3 regions of the Micromonospora sp. NPDC049679 genome follow, and region 3 is predicted to be linked to each of the others. Evidence: riboswitches for the same ligand, from Rfam matches in the RefSeq annotation. Region 3 holds a riboswitch; each other region holds the start of a gene.
What was found. Region 3 has a riboswitch for cyclic di-AMP ahead of AB0J06_RS12770 (NlpC/P60 family protein). Riboswitches for the same ligand answer to the same signal wherever they lie in the genome.
Positions count from the first base shown of each region.

Region 1: it holds a riboswitch for cyclic di-AMP, as region 3 does, so the genes downstream of both, AB0J06_RS10130 (C39 family peptidase) here and AB0J06_RS12770 (NlpC/P60 family protein) in region 3, are expected to answer to the same signal.
Region 2: it holds a riboswitch for cyclic di-AMP, as region 3 does, so the genes downstream of both, AB0J06_RS13605 (hypothetical protein) here and AB0J06_RS12770 (NlpC/P60 family protein) in region 3, are expected to answer to the same signal.

Region 1 is NZ_JBFANZ010000011.1:114,756-119,952, forward strand. Features, by position in the region: gene AB0J06_RS10120 (TetR-like C-terminal domain-containing protein) at 358-942, opposite strand; gene AB0J06_RS10125 (hypothetical protein) at 955-1,503, opposite strand; gene AB0J06_RS10130 (C39 family peptidase) at 1,809-2,555, opposite strand; cyclic di-AMP (ydaO/yuaA leader) riboswitch at 3,054-3,196, opposite strand; gene AB0J06_RS10135 (SRPBCC family protein) at 3,477-3,881, opposite strand; partial or broken gene AB0J06_RS10140 (hypothetical protein) at 4,090-4,746, shown strand.
Region 2 is NZ_JBFANZ010000017.1:53,250-58,446, forward strand. Features, by position in the region: gene AB0J06_RS13590 (ATP-binding protein) at 1-640, shown strand, start outside; gene AB0J06_RS13595 (response regulator) at 654-1,106, shown strand; gene AB0J06_RS13600 (inositol monophosphatase family protein) at 1,111-1,911, shown strand; cyclic di-AMP (ydaO/yuaA leader) riboswitch at 2,069-2,200, shown strand; gene AB0J06_RS13605 (hypothetical protein) at 2,270-3,232, shown strand; gene AB0J06_RS13610 (fused MFS/spermidine synthase) at 3,272-4,798, shown strand; gene AB0J06_RS13615 (serine/threonine-protein kinase) at 4,883-5,197, shown strand, end outside.
Region 3 is NZ_JBFANZ010000015.1:126,411-131,607, forward strand. Features, by position in the region: gene AB0J06_RS12755 (VTT domain-containing protein) at 1-222, opposite strand, end outside; gene AB0J06_RS12760 (glutamine amidotransferase) at 219-917, opposite strand; gene AB0J06_RS12765 (MurT ligase domain-containing protein) at 973-2,193, opposite strand; cyclic di-AMP (ydaO/yuaA leader) riboswitch at 2,723-2,892, shown strand; gene AB0J06_RS12770 (NlpC/P60 family protein) at 2,897-3,724, shown strand; gene mraZ (division/cell wall cluster transcriptional repressor MraZ) at 4,182-4,613, shown strand; gene rsmH (16S rRNA (cytosine(1402)-N(4))-methyltransferase RsmH) at 4,892-5,197, shown strand, end outside.

The DNA of each region.
Region 1 (5,197 bases), on a different contig from region 3:
TGACCATGCGAGGCGCCTGGCGTGAGGTCCACAATGCGCAGACCCGCCGCGCCGGGCGGTGATCCCGTGGGAGCGAACGGCACAGTCAAGATCGATGGAGCCGCCTTCGACGACGGTATCGACAACGAGCCGCACGTGACCTGCGACTTCCACGTCGACTTCTTCAACTTCGATCAGAACGAGCGCGCGAACATCCCGACGCGGCGCCCACAAGTCCGTCCAAGCCCTCGAAGCCGACATCCGCGCCTGGATCGCCGACTGGAACGAACACCCGCGCCCGTTCCTATGGACCAAGACGGCCGAAGAGATCCTCGAATCCCTCGCCCGATATCTACGGCGAATTTCTGGCGCACGACACTAGCGCAGGCGCGGCGACGCGGTGGCCCATGACGTGAAGGCGGTGTCGAGGGCGTCGACGAGGCGGGTGAACGTGGCGTCGACGGACTGCGGCAGGCCGAACCCGCCAGCGGTTTCCAGGGTGACGAAGCCGTGCAGGGCGGCCCGCAGCGACCGGATCGCGTCGACGGCATCAGCACCGGCGATCCCGTACGCGCGGAGAACTGCCGCGGCGACGCCGACAACGGCCTCACTGGCGGCGATGTGCTCGCCGTCGTCCGCTGAGGGAGCCCGCACGCTCGCGGCGTAGCGGCCGGGGCAGCGTTTGGCGTAGCTGCGGTAGGCGGCTGCGATGGCATGGAGTGCATCGCGGCCGGCGCGTCCCACCCCCGCCGCCGACATCGCCGCCGCCAGTTCCCGCACTCCCAGCAGCGCCAGGTCGCGCTGCAGCCCGTCGAGCCCGCGCACGTGCTTGTACAGCCCGGGCAACGACACGCCGAGCCTTTGTGCGACGGCGGCGAGCGTCAACCGGTCGAGCCCGACCTCGTCCGCGACAGCGGCGGCTTCGGCAACGACGCGTTGGGGAGTCAGACCGGCACGGGGCATCGGGGGACTCCTTCAGCGGCGGGCGCGGGCCAGGGAGAGTCCTGTCCCGGTCACCCACACGAGCAGCAGCGGGAGCGCGACGTACGCCACGGGCGTCAGCGCCGTGCTGACCAGGAGGTAGCCGACGCCGGCGCCGGTCAGCGCCACCGCGAGCACCGCGCCGACGTAGCCTAGCCAGCCGGGCAGGACCCGGGTGCGACGGGCCACGGCGACACCGGCGGCCGCCATCACCGCGAGCGCGAACATCTTTACGCCGTCGATCCGGTTGACCAGGTCGAACAGCAGGCCGGCCGCTCCGGTGCGGCCGGTGGGAACCGCCCACGCGGCGAGCGCCTGCCCGAGCGCGAACTGCGCCAGCGACAGCGCCGCCGCGCCGAGGCCTCCGGCGGCGGCCACTCGACCCCACCGTTGGGCGCGATTGCGGGCAGCGACGTCGGCCAGGGCCAGCGCGACCACTGCCAGGGCGAGTGCGGCCACGCCGTGCACCAGCAGTGACTGGGTCATCGCCATGCCTCGATGCCCCGCGTACGCGGCGGTCACGTCGGCGGCGGAAGCCGTCACGCCCACATCGGATGACCACACCGCCAGACCGGCTGTCCAGGCCACGCTGTAACCGGCTGCCGCCGTGGCGACCACCCCGGTCGCGCTCCGATAGCCGGCCGACGGACCGTATCCGGCGTGTGTGGTCATGGCTTCCCCCGACATCTTCTAGTTAATGACATTAACTAGAAGGCTAGGCTACGTAACCAGATTGGTCAAGACGTGCCGGGGAGACCACGAAGGGCCAGCTCGATGAGCTGGCCCTTCGTCGATCTGACGAGTATTACCGCCGGTGCCGGGTGCCATGGCTGGCACCGGTTCGGGGCTTAAGCGGAGTAGCCGCGCGAGGCCATCCAGCTGGCCATGTCGATCGTGCTCATCCAGTAGGTGGCCGGACCGACGCCGGACGGATCGGCGACCTGCACCTGCCGTCCCTCATCGCTGTAGCCGACGATGGTGACGTAGTGGCCACCCGGGAAGCTGCGCCAGAATCCGGCGTTGTCCGTCGCGCCGCCGGCGATGTTGGCGACGACCGCGCGACCGTCGCTGAGCGCGTTGACGACGTCAGCCTGCAGCCGGTCCATCTCGGCCGGGGTCGCGCCCGGGCCCGGGATCGACTGCGTCCGGTAGGCGTCCTTGCCGATCACCTTGTTCATCACCCGGGTGATGTCCTCGGCGGAGTTGGTGCCGTTGACCGTGGTGCCCAGCTGCTGAGCCAGCTCATCCTGGCTCAGCGTGACGCCGTTGGAGGTCAGGGCGATGCGGGTCGCGGCAGGGCCGCAGTAGTAGAAGTTGGGCTGGTACTCGAAGTCGTACTTGCCGATCTTCTCCGACGGCGGCTTCGGCGCGGCCGCCTTCTTCTCGGCGTCCCCCCGGTGGTTACCGGTGGTGAACGCCATGTCCACGACGGCGGGGTTGGCGGCGGTGTGCGCCGTGGACGGTGCCGTGGTGAGGGTCAGCAGGCTGCCGCTGGTCGCGGCTACCGCGAGAACGGCGGCGGAAACCATGGCGGCCGGGTGAACGCGGCGGGGTGCGGCGTGGCGGAACAGCGTGCGGATACGTCGGATTTCCACTGAAGGCTCCATTGCTGTACCGACTCGTGGTCGGCGTCCCAATCAATAACGGTGAACGGTCAGCCAGGCCGACGGTTGACGCGATGACGTCGAGCGGGAAAGAGCCACGGCGCGGTGCGCGTGCGCGCGCTGGACGAACCCGCAGGCTCCCGTCGTCGGATCCCCATCGGGCCAGACGTGCGGAGCGTTACGGATGAGCGTCGTGGTCTCGTTCGTGACCCGAGCGACGAAATGGCTACTCCACTGCGACAGCGTCTGCTGCTGTGGTGCGCGCTGAAAAGGACGCGCTCATGCGTCGCCGCAAGCGGCGGCGGCATGTCGTGAACAGTGGCGCCGGAAACAAGGTCCGGCTTCGTGAACCCGCGTCAGGGCGTCGGCGTGGCTAGTGATCGAGCGTCACGAGCCCGCTGCGTACGAGGCGTTCCGCGGGGGAAAGCGCGCTGCGGCGGGGGGATTGGGGGGATGTGCCACGGCACATTCGGCGCTGCACTTCTATGTGTCTCCTTCCGATACCGCCTACCGGGTTAGCTGACGGATTCGGGCGGGAAAGAACGCCCTACCACAGGCCAAGGCCCGCGGATTCACCCCAGAGTTGCGATGGGTCCCCGGCTCGTGCAAGCACGACTAAGCGGGTCCGATCCGGGGTCATCTTGTGATGAGCAACGACCGGGTCGGACGAGCCGACACTACTGGTCCCGCTCCTCGGCTGCCCAGCCCTTCCCGACCTGCTGCGATGTACCACACTCGCGTTCGACGCAGGGCCGCCCGGGGCGTCCGGAACCGCACACCGGCGCCCGATCGTGACGGACGGTGGGTGCGAAACCGGAGTGGGCATTGCGGTGATCGCGCATTGCTGCGGCCGGCTGATTTCGCGTAGACGATTGCTACCCGTATTTCAGCCGTCAATAGCGGTGGGTCCTGTTACGGGGTCGGCGACCGGCTGCCGCGCTCTATCGCTTCGAGCACACGTTTGAGCGTTTGCAGATCGTTTTCGACAAGTGCTGCGGCCGCTTCGAACTCGTGATCCGCCATATCCGGCGTCTGGAAGAACGTGAAGATGACCTCGGAGCCGCTGCCGTTGGGGACGACGCGCACGGCGTTGACGACCGTGATTCCCGGCGCGGCGGTGACTCGATGATCAGCGACCCCGAAGGGGTTCGGCGCCACGAAGTCGATCTCCACCGGATCATCGACCGTCTCGACAACCCACTTTCCATCTGACGGCCGCACCGCCCGCGCGAACCCCGGCGCCCACTGGGGCAGATTGCGCGGTTCACGGATGAACTCGTAGGTGCTCTGCGGAGCGCGAGCGATCGAGACGGTCACTGTGCGCGATGGCATGACGGACACGGACGCAGTATCGCAGGCCGTAACGGTCGCCCGGAGCGGGACGCGGCCGCAAATTGACGACGGGTCTGAAGTCCCGCGCATGCCGGCGGGAGCGCTGAGGATCCACAGAGGTGTCCGTCATCGTCGATGTGGGTACTGGTGGCGTGCCATGCCACGTTCACCGTGCGCCCCAGGAGGTTCAGCGATGGTCGAGGTTCTCGCGTCGCCCACAGTAGACATCGGTGGAGCTGTCACCGACATGTGGCGCAGCGTTCTGCTCTTTCTCCCGAAAGCGATCGCGTTCCTCGCGATCCTGCTGGTCGGCTGGCTTCTTGCCCGAGCCCTGTACGCGGTCGTGGACAAGCTGCTGGAGCGCGTCGGCTTCGATCGGGCGGTGGAGCGTGGCGGCATCAAGGCCGTGCTCGCCCGGAGCAAGTACGACGCCTCGGACATCGTCGCGAAGCTCGTGTACTACGCGATCCTGCTCTTCGCTCTGCAACTGGCGTTCGGCATCTGGGGACCCAACCCGGTCAGCGACCTGATCGAAGCCGTGGTGGCCTGGCTACCACGAGCGTTCGTCGCGATCCTGATCGTCGTGGTGGCCTCGGCGATCGCCAGGGCCGTCAAGGACATCATCGCCACCGCCCTCGGCGGTCTGTCCTACGGGCGGCTGCTGGCGAACGTCGCCTCGGTGTTCATCCTCGGTCTCGGCGTGATCGCCGCGCTCAACCAGGTCGGTATCGCCACGACGGTGACCACTCCGGTGTTGATCGCCGTGCTGGCCACCGTGGGTGGCATCCTGATCGTGGGGGTCGGCGGCGGGCTGGTGCGGCCGATGCAGGCCCGCTGGGAGGTGTGGCTGGAGCGGGCGGCGGCGGAGTCGTCGCGGGTCGCCGAGCACGCCAAGGCGTACGCCGACGAGCAGCGGGCCAACCAGCAGACGTGGGTGCCGAGTCAGCACGTGCCGACGGAGCCGCAGTCGTCGGCGTACCCGCAGGGGCAACCCTCGGCCCAGCCCGACGTGGCCGACCCGGAAGCCACCCAGGTGCTGCGTCCCTCGACCGTCGCGCAGTCGCGGCAGGTGGGCGACCAGCCCGCCCAGCAGGCGTACGCGGATCCGCAATCGCCGGCGGACGCGCCGGGACAGCCGCCGACCGAGCCCGACACGGCGGATCCGGAAGCCACCCAGGTCCTGCGTCCGTCGAACACTCCGCAGACTCCGCGCGTGGGCGACCAGCCCTGACCGGCGACCCCGTCATTCGTCCCGCACCCCGTCCATCAGGGTGCGGGACGAAACCGTGCTGGTGGTGGCG
Region 2 (5,197 bases), on a different contig from region 3:
CGCGTTCGCGGTCGACGGCGCGCAGCGGATGCAGCGACTGATCAACGACCTTCTCGCGTTCTCCCGCATCGGCCGCCTCACGACCGGCTTCACCGAGGTCGATCTCAACGCAGTGATGCGGGAGATCGAGGGGCAGACCGACGCGGCCCGGCAGTACGCCGACGGCGAGCTGACCTGGTCGGAGCTGCCGGTGGTGCTCGGCGAGGAGCCACTGCTCGCCAACCTGATCGCGAATCTGGTCAGCAACTCGCTGAAGTTCCGTCGCCCCGACGTGCCGCCGCGGGTGCACGTCTCCGCCCGTCGCGTCGGCGACGAGTGGGAGATCACCTGCCGGGACAACGGCATCGGGATCGAGCCCGAGTTCGCCGACAAGATCTTCGTGATTTTCCAGCGGTTGCACGCGAAGGACGCCTACCCCGGCACCGGGATCGGGCTGGCGATCGCCAAGAAGATCGTTGAGTACCACAACGGGCAGATCTGGATTGATCCGGATGCGACGGAGGGGACGGCGATCAGCTTTACCCTCCCGGTGCTGCCCGAGCAGCGAGGGACCGCCGAGGTCCCGGAGCCGCGCAACGAAGAGAACGGCCGGGAGTCGTCCGCCGCCGCGGCCGACCAGGCTGAGGAGACGGTGGCGTGAAGGAGATGCGGGCATGACAGCACCGGTCGACGGGCAGAGTCCGATCGAGGTTCTTCTGGTCGAGGACGACCCCGGCGACGTGCTGATGACGCAGGAGGCGTTCGAGGAGCACAAGGTCCGCAACCGGCTGAGCGTGGTGTCCGACGGCGCGGAGGCGCTGGCCTACCTGCGCCGTGAGGGGAAGTACGCGGACGTGGTCCTGCCGGACCTCATCCTCCTCGACCTCAACCTGCCGCGCCGCGACGGGCGAGAGGTGCTCGCCGAGATAAAGAAGGACGAGAAGCTCGGCAGGATCCCGGTCGTGGTGCTCACCACCTCTCAGGCCGACGAGGACATCCTGCGCAGCTACCAGCTCCATGCCAACGCCTACGTGACCAAGCCGGTCGACTTCGAGCGGTTCATCGCGGTGATCCGTCAGATCGACGAGTTCTTCGTCAGCGTGGTGAAGCTGCCGCCGCGCGGCTGACCGCATGATCGACGAGGTCGCCGCACTGGTCCGGGAAGCCGCCGCCACGGCGGTGCTGCCGATGTACCGCCGGCTGGCCGAGACGGACGTGCGTGAGAAGGCCCCCGGCGACCTGGTCACCGTCGCCGACCGGCGGGCGGAGGAGTTTCTCACCGCCGGGCTGCGACGGCTGCTCCCCGGCTCCGTCGTGGTCGGGGAGGAGGGGGTCGGCGCCGACCCGACCCGACTCGACCTGCTCCGCGGTACGGGCGACGTCTGGGTTGTCGATCCGCTCGACGGCACCGCGAACTTCGCCGCCGGCCACCCCCCGTTCGTGGTGATGGTGGCGCTGCTGCGCGCCGGCGCGCCGGTGGCGAGCTGGATCTACGACCCGATCGCCGAGAGCCTGGCGGTCGCCGAGCGCGGGGCGGGGGCGTACCTCGACGGGCGTCGGATCGTGGCGGCGGCGGAGCAGCCCGCGCGGAGCGTGCTGCGCGGCCCCGCGATGATCCGGTTTCTGCCGACGCGGTTGCGGGCCGGAGCGGAGGCGGGTAGCGCCGAGCTGGGCGAGGTGCTCACGGGTCAGCACTGCGCGGGGCGCGAATACCTCGACATCATCGCCGGTCGCCAGCACTTCGCCCTCTTCTGGCGCACCCTGCCGTGGGACCACGCGCCGGGGGCGCTGCTGGTGCGGGAGGCGGGCGGCGCGGCCCGCCGTTTCGACGGCGGCCCCTACGATCCGGTGGACGATCGGTCCGGGCTGCTGGTGGCGGCGACCGAGGAGATCTGGCAGACGGTCAGCGAGACGTTGCTTCCCGACCGGTGAGGTTCGCCCGGCGTGGTCGGGTCACGGCGTTGTCGGCGGGTCCTGCGGCCGCCGGCCGCGTCATGTGCTATTGCGGGGCCCTGCGGTGACTCGACAGGGCGGGCGGGTCGGGTAAGCTGACCGCCGGTCTTCGCCAGGCGGTGCCCCCAGGCGCCGGTGAGGGCCGCCGCCGAAATCGTCCACGGGCGATCCGGGGAAGCATCTCCGTGGGGTGAATCCGCGCCAGCGGTAGGGAGCGCCACGTCCCGAACCCGTCAGCTGACTCGGTAGGCGGCCGACGGAAGGAACAGCTTTGGTCGGCAAGACGAGCTCTCCCCGGCGCCGGGCCCTGGCACCGATCGCGGCGCTGTTCACCGCCGTGGCGCTCCTCGTCGCGGCGCCCGTCACCGCCGGTGCGGCGCCCAAGCCCGCCCCCAACGAGGGCGGCAGCCAGAGTCTGCGCGCCGCGCTCGAAGCGGCGGCCAAGGGGCACATCGAGGCCAAGGCCAAGCTGGACAACTCCAAGAAGCGTCAGCTCGAGCTCAGGCTGGAGCTGGAGAAGGTGGAGCAGCGTCTGGTGACAGTCACCGCCGAGATGGGTGTGGTGGCCGACAAGTCGTACCGGGTCGGCCGGCTCTCCGCCGTCTCCATGCTGCTCAACAGCGCCTCGCCGGACGCGTTCCTCGAGCGGGCCGCCGGCCTGGACACGATGGCCCAGCGCCAGAACCAGCAGATGCGCCTGCTCACGGAGACGCGCGAGCAGGTCACCCGGGCCAAGGCCGCGATCGACAACGAGGTCAAGGAGCAGCAGAAACAGGTCACGATCATCGCGCGGAAGAAGCAGGACGCGGAGCGGGCACTGGCCGCCGTCGGTGGCGCCGCGGCCGGGGGGTTCGTCAGCGCCAACTCACCGCTCGCCAAGCCGGCGCCGAGAAACCCCGACGGATCGTGGCCGAGCGAGTCCTGCACCATCGACGATCCGACCACCTCCGGTTGCCTCACCCCACGCACCCTGCACGCGTTGCGCCAGGCCCAGGCCGCCGGGTTCGACCACCATGTCTCCTGTTTCCGCTCGGGTGGCGGTGGTGAGCACCCCAAGGGCCGGGCCTGCGACTTCGCGGCGGCAGAGGACGGCTTCGAGGAAGTGGACGCCGCTGGCTCCGACCGCCAGTACGGCAACAACCTCGCCGCCTTCTACATCAAGAACGCCGGCCGGCTCGGGGTGCTCTACGTGATCTGGTACCGCCAGATCTGGATGCCGGGCACGGGATGGCGCTCGTACAGCGGCGGCGGTAGTCCGGCCGGCGACCACACGAACCACGTCCATCTGTCGATGGTGTAAACGCGGATCGCCGGCGTCGGGCTGCGTACCATCGCAGCGATGGAAACTCCACAAGCGGACGTCGTCGATGCCCGGCCGCTCCCCGACGGGCTGGCTGCGGCGCTGGTCTTCCTGGCCAGCGGCGCCGTCCTGGTGCTGGAGGTCGTGGCGCTGCGCCTCGTCGGCCCGTACGTCGGCGTCACGCTGCAGACCAGCAGCGCGGTGATCGGCGTCGCGCTCTCCGCCATCGCCTACGGCGCCTGGTTCGGCGGCTGGCTCGCCGACCGCCGCGATCCGCGGCCCCTGCTCGCCCCGGCGCTCGTGCTCGCCGGCATCGCCACGGCGCTCACCCTGCCGTTGGTCCGGTACGCGGGTGAGGTGCTGCGTGGCGGGGCGGCCGGCGGCATCCTGCTGCTCACCGCGCTCGCCGTCTTCGTGCCGGCCGCGCTGCTCTCCGCGGTCACCCCGCTCGTGGTCAAGCTGCAGCTCGGCGACCTGCGCCGCACCGGTCGGGTGGTCGGGCGGCTGTCGAGCATCGGCACGCTGGGGGCGATCACCGCGACGCTGGGGACGGGCTTCGTTCTCGTGGCGGCGCTGCCGAGCAGCGTGATCATGGTCGGCCTGGCCGTGCTGCTGGGGGTGTCCGGCATCGTGCTCGCCGCGTATCTGCGGCGGCGGGACCGGGGCGACGTGCCGGGTCCGGCGCGGACCCGCGTGGTCGTGGCGGTGCTGGGGCTCGTCGGCGCGAGTCTTTCCGCCGTGGCGCCCACGCCGTGCGACGTCGAGACCGCCTACCACTGCGCGACGGTCGCGGCGGATCCGCAGCGCCCCGGCGGACGGGTGCTGCTGCTCAACTCGGCCCGGCACTCGTACATCGACGTGAACGACCCGACCTATCTGGAGTTCGCCTACACGCAGTGGATCGGCGCGGTCGCCGATGTGATGGCTCCGCCCGGCCGGCGGCTCGACGCGGTGCACCTCGGTGGCGGCGGCTTCACCGTGCCCCGCTACCTGACCGCGACCCGTCCGGGCAGCGTGAACGAGGTCTATGAGATCGACGGTGAGCTGGTCGAGCTGGGCCGCCGTGAGCTGGGCGTACGGGAGGGTCCGACGCTGCGCGCGGTGGTCGGCGACGCCCGGATGCTGGTCGGTGCGCGTCCCGACGCCAGCGCGGATCTCGTGGTGGGGGACGCCTTCGGTCACCTCGTGGTGCCCTGGCACCTCGCCACCCGGGAGATGATCGCGGAGACCCGGCGGATCACCCGTCCGCAGGGCATCTACGTGCAGAATGTGATCGACTATCCGCCGCTGCGGTTCATCCGTGCCGAGCTCGCCACCGTGACGGCGGAGTTCGCACACGTCGCGCTCGTGGCGCCGCCGGCCGCGCTGGCCGGCCGGACCGGCGCGAACTTCCTCATCGTCGCCGGTGAGGCGCCGCTTCCCCTCGGCGCGCTCCGCGCCCGGCTGGCCCGGTTCGACGACCCGGTCTCCGTTCTGTCCGGTGCCGAGCTGGCCGATTTCGTCGGCGCGGCGTCGCCGCTCACCGACGACCACGCGCCGGTCGATCAACTCCTCGCCCGGCCCTAGCGGGCAGCGAGTCCTTCTCCGGCTGCCGCTGACCGATTTCGCCGGGTGAGGTGTAGCTCCGCGAAGATCGGGCATTTGCTCGGCATGGGTGGGGTGGACAAGTACGGCGCTGAGCTGCTCAGCGAGCGGTACCGGCTGGTGGAGCGGCTCGGCATGGGCGGCATGTCGGTCGTCTGGCGTGGCTACGACGAGGTGTTGGGTCGGCAGGTGGCCGTGAAGGTGCTGGCGCCGCAGCTCGCCACCGACCGTGTCTTTCGGCACCGGCTGCGGGTGGAGGCGCAGGCCGCCGCGCGACTCTGCCATCCACACATCACGAACGTGTACGACTACGGCGAGACGGTCGCGAACGGCGCCACCGTGCCGTACGTGGTGATGGAGCTCGTCGACGGCGTGTCGCTG
Region 3 (5,197 bases):
CAGAGCAGCCAGCAGCATCGCGCCGACGGTCACGGCGACGACCGGAGTGGCCGGCCCGAGGGTCGCCGCGGCCTCGCCCACCTTCTCCAACGGCAGGAGCGCCGCGACGAGGGCGAGAGCGCCCACCGCCAGCGCCAGCGCGACCAACCTCAGACGGCGACCGGAGCGGGGCTCCGGTTCAGGTGGGGTGGGCGGATCGGCGGGCGTGGCGCTGACCGTCACGCCACCCGGGTCGCGGCGGTGCGTTCGGCCCGCAGCCGGTCGGACCAGGTGTCGTCGAGCGGGGGTAGGGCGCTGATCCCGGTCGCCCAGCGCAGCAGCAGGTCGGCCAACGCCGGGTTGCGGGCCAGCGCGGGGCCGTGTGAGTAGGTGCCGAGCAGTTTTCCCCGCCAGGCCCCCTCGCTGGACTCGTCGTTGCCGATGCCCACGGTGACCCGGGCGAGCGGCGCGACGCCGGGGCCGAGGTGGGTGCGGCCGCCGTGGTTTTCGAAGCCGGTCAGCGGCGGCAGGCCGAGCCGGGGGTCCACCTCGCCGGCGAGCTCACCGACGGCCCGCGACGGTCCGCGGTCGGAATGCAGGTCGAGCAGTTCGAGCCCGGCGCACTTGGCGCCCTTGGCGAAGAAGGAGCTGCCCAGCAGTTGGTAGCCGGCGCAGACCGCGAAGACCACGGAGCCCTGCGCGGCGGCCCGGTGCAGACCGCCGTCGGTGATCAGCCGCTGCGCGGCGAGCGCCTGCGGGCCGTCCTCGCCGCCACCGATGAGGTAGATGTCGGCGGTGGTGGGGAGCGGCTGGTCGGAGCGGACCTCGATCAGCTCGACCGGCATCCCGCGCTGCTGCGCGCGGCGGCCGAGGATGAGCATGTTGCCGCGGTCGCCGTAGGTGGAGAGCAGGTCCGGGTAGACCCAGACGATGCGCAGGACACTCGGCGAGCCCGCGGGAACCGGCTCGCCGTACGGCGAGGTCGTGAAGGGGTCAGTTGACACGGTCCAACTCCGCTCGGATGTCCTGGAACGCCGTGTAGTTGGCGATCACCTCAAGTCGGCCGACGGGCACCGCCGCGACGGCCGCGGCGAAGGTCCGTACATGCTCGAACGGCACGTCGTTGACCTCGAGCCGCACCGCCAGGTCGTAGGCGCGGTCGCCGGTGATCAGCACCTGCCGCCCGCGCAGCGGGGAGAAGTCCACATCGAAGAGCCAGGAGGTGTCCATCCCGTCGGGGTCGCGGGCGTTGATGGAGAGCAGGGTGGGCGCCTCGTCGGCCATGTCGAACGCCTCCAGCCAACTGGCGGGGTTCTTCGCGAGGAGCAGCCGGATGTTGCGCCCCTCGCGTACGACCTGAGCGTAGCGACCGGCGACCGAGGCGACCCCGCCGAGTCGGGACACCGCGTCGGTGGGGCGGACCCCGAACTGTGCGGCGACGGCGAGGGCGGTGGCCGCGTTGCCGAGGTTGACCCGTCCCGGCAGCTGCAGGACGACCTTGTGCCAGGCGCCGGTGGGGTCGACGACGCCGTCGTCCTCGACCACCCACTGCGCCTCGGGTCGCCGCAGCGGGCAGCCGGTGCACCACCACTGCTCGTCGGCGCGTTCGATCGGGGCGCCGCACTCCGGGCAGACCCAGGAGTCGTCGTGCCAGCGCTGGCCGGCGCTGAACCAGGTGACGGCGGTGTGGTCGACGCTCGCCCAGACCACCATCGGGTCGTCGGCGTTGGCGACCACGTGCACGTCCGGGTGCTTGGCCAGGGCGGCGCGCCAGAGCTGCGCCATCATGGCGACCTCTTTGGCCCGGTCGAGCTGGTCGCGGGAGAGGTTGAGCAGGGCCACCACGCGCGGCTCGGTCGCCTCCAGCACCTGTGGCAGGTAGTGCTCGTCGACCTCGAGCACCGCGTAGGGGGTGGCGCCGGCCTTGGCCAGCGCCGAGGTGTGGCCGGTGGGCATGTTCGCGCCGAAGGAGTTGGTCGCCACGGGGCCGAGCACGCCGACGGCCGCGGTGGTCAACCGCGTCGTCGTGGTCTTCCCGTTGGTGCCGGAGACCAGGCCGATGGAGCGGCCGGCCGCCAGGTGGGCGAGGAGTTCGGGGTCGATCTTCAGTCCGATCCAGCCACCGATCACCGAACCGTCGCCGCGTCCGGCCGCCCGCGACAGCGCGGCCGCCGTGCGCGACACCGAACTGGCCACCTTCGCCCGAAGGGGCATCTTCGCGTCCGTCACGCGAGCGAGGTTACCGGACTGGCGCCGCGCGGCGATCCGGCGAGACCGACGCGCCACCGTCGACTGCCCCGCCACGCCGTCGGCGATCCCCTCGATAACGCGTCCGCCGCCGGTCACGCGGGTGACGCCGCGCGTGATCGCGGTGTTGCGGCCGCCGGCCGGGCGGCGGGCGGCGCCGGCCGATCGGTGGGGGTGGGGCGCCGCGCGGCTGGCCGGAGTGGACCGGGCGGGGGAGAGTGACGCGCGGGTCCCGCCGGAAGGGACAGGAAATTCTGTGCCATGAATCACCGGCTGTAATCACGCGGTGGTGGGCGCGGCGACACGATGCGTGGTGGGTTACCGGACAACCGGTCCGATAGGGGACGGTATTGGCCGGGTCAACGTGACCGGAACAAACGCCGTCACGCTGCGTATATGACCGATGTGGGATAGAAACGGTAGGCCGGTCGGCAACCGCCCACCGGCTGTGACCGATGGTGCACGCCGAGCCCTGCCCGCACCGGCGGTCACGACGCTGTGACGATCGCGAAAGGCATCGAGGGCAGGGACGGGGGAACCAACATCGGCCCCGACGACCGCAGCCGGCGGTCGACGCGGAGCCTCGGGGTGAAGCCGCACCGCGGCCGGGCGAACCTTCGCGTCCGAACCCGACAGCTCACCTCGCAGGCGTGCCGGAGGGACCTCATCCGTGCAGCAGCACACTTCGACCCGGCCTCGACGGTTCTCCACCCGCGCCGGCCGGCTCTCGCTCGCGCTCGGCGTCTGCCTCTGCGCCGGTCAGTTGGTCGCCGCCCCGGCGGTCGCGGCCGAGCGCCCCGTCGTGCGGGCACCTGCCGCGCAGGCGCCCGTCGTGCCGGCCCCACTCGCGCCGCGACTGCAGTTGACCGCGAACGCCCGCACGGTCGGCTGGGGCGGCACCGTCGCCCTGACCGCGCGGATCACCGATCCGCGTACGGGTCAGCCGGTCCGCGGCGGCACCGCGACGCTGCAGGTGTGGAACGGCTCCCGGTGGGTGAACGGACAGACGGTTTCGGTCTCGGCCGGCCAGGTCCGCTACACACCCCGGCTCACCGACGTGAGCACGTTCAGGTTCGTCTTCAACGGCCACAAGCCGGTGTACCAGGGTGGGACGTCGGGCCAACTGCGCATCTCGGTGGCGAGCAATGGCGGTCAGGTGGTGCACGAGGCCCGCAAGCTCACCGGCAAGCCCTACCGGTACGGCGCGAGTGGCCCGCACTCCTTCGACTGCTCGGGCTTCACCCGGTACGTCTACCGCAAGGCGGGCGGGAAGAAGCTTCCGCACAACGCCAACACCCAGCAGCGGTACGGGCGCGCGGTGGGTAAGTCGCAGGCCAAGCCCGGGGACCTGATCGTGATCCGCAGCGGTTCGTACGGCTACCACGTCGGGGTCTACGCGGGCGGCGGCTACATGTACGACGCACCGCGGGCGGGCCAGAAGATCGGGAAGCACAAGATCTGGACCAGCAGTTATGTGGTGCGCCGAATCGTCAACTGATCGAATTGGGCGGAAGTCGGGGTGCGATGCCATTGGTGTCGCACCCCGCCGCCGTTCCCGGCCTTGATCTCTAAGCGGCATTACCCACCCCGCGTTGCGGCCCAGCCGCGTTAGCCGAACGCCGTTACCGGCCGTGAGTTTCCCTCCACTTTCCTCCCCGGGACCCTGCCGGTGGCGGTCCATTCCCGTTCCTCCCGCGCTAAACCGTGGCGCTCGCCACTTGGCGGGCCTATGTCGGAAAGCGGACGGGCCCGGAACCGCCTTTGGCACTCCACTCCGCACCACCCCATTTGACGTGCGGTTTTGCAACTCAGCTGCACCCGGATTGGGCGCGAATGCGGTTGCAGGTGGAGGGAAGTGGAGTACAGTGGGGCGCAATGGCGGGGCCGGGAGGGCCTGCCGGCCCAGGGGGATCAGCGGCGTCGCGAACACCGCTCGAGGGCGAGGGGGTGGGTCGGTGTTTCTGGGCACCCACACTCCGCGTCTCGACGACAAGGGCCGGTTGATCCTTCCGGCGAAGTTCCGAGACGAGCTGGCGGGAGGGGTCGTGATCACTAAAGGACAGGAACGCTGTCTCTACGTCTTTCCGACGCCCGAATTCCAGCGCATCGCTGATCAGTTGCGCGAGCAGCCGATGACGCACAAGGCGGCTCGGGCCTACAGCCGGGTGTTTTTCGCCAGTGCCCACGACGAGGTCCCCGACAAGCAGGGCCGGGTGACCATTCCGGGACACCTGCGGGAATACGCGGGACTGACGAGGGAACTCGTGGTCATCGGCGCGAGCAGCCGGGTGGAGATCTGGGACAAGCAGTCCTGGGAGTCCTACCTCGCGGAGAGCGAAGACGACTTCGCCGACATCGAGGAGGGGGTGCTGCCCGGCGGACTGTGAGGGCGTGGGAATGCCGAGGTTTCTCCCGGCCGCGAGATCGCGGACGGACGAGAGGGTGGTTTCGCGAAGAGCCACTTCGGCGCCGGTCGCCCCGACGTACTGCGAGATCTCCAGCCGCTCCCGCTCCTGGCGCCTCTTCCCCGGTGCCAGGCGTGCGTTCCAGTGCCGGCCGACGTGTCGGCCGGTGGAGTTAGAGCGGATGGGGATCTGGCCGTACGACGGGCGGCACGAAGAGCAACAGGCGCAGGTATTTCGACGGCGGGTCACTGGGGGTCAATATGGGGGAGCTTCGCGGTACGCACGTACCGGTGCTGCTCGAGCGGTGTCTCGAGCTGCTCGCCCCCGCGCTGGACCGCGGTGGTGACCGCCAGACCGTACATGTCGATGCCACGCTGGGCCTCGCCGGGCATGCCGAGGCGGTGCTCGCCGCGAACCCGCGGACCGTCCTGATCGGACTCGACCGGGACACGGAGGCGTTGGCGCACGCACGGGCGCGGTTGGCCCCGTACGCCGACCGGATCCATCTGGTGCACGCGGTCTACGACGAGCTGCCCGAGGTGCTCGACCGCCTCGGCTATCCGCTG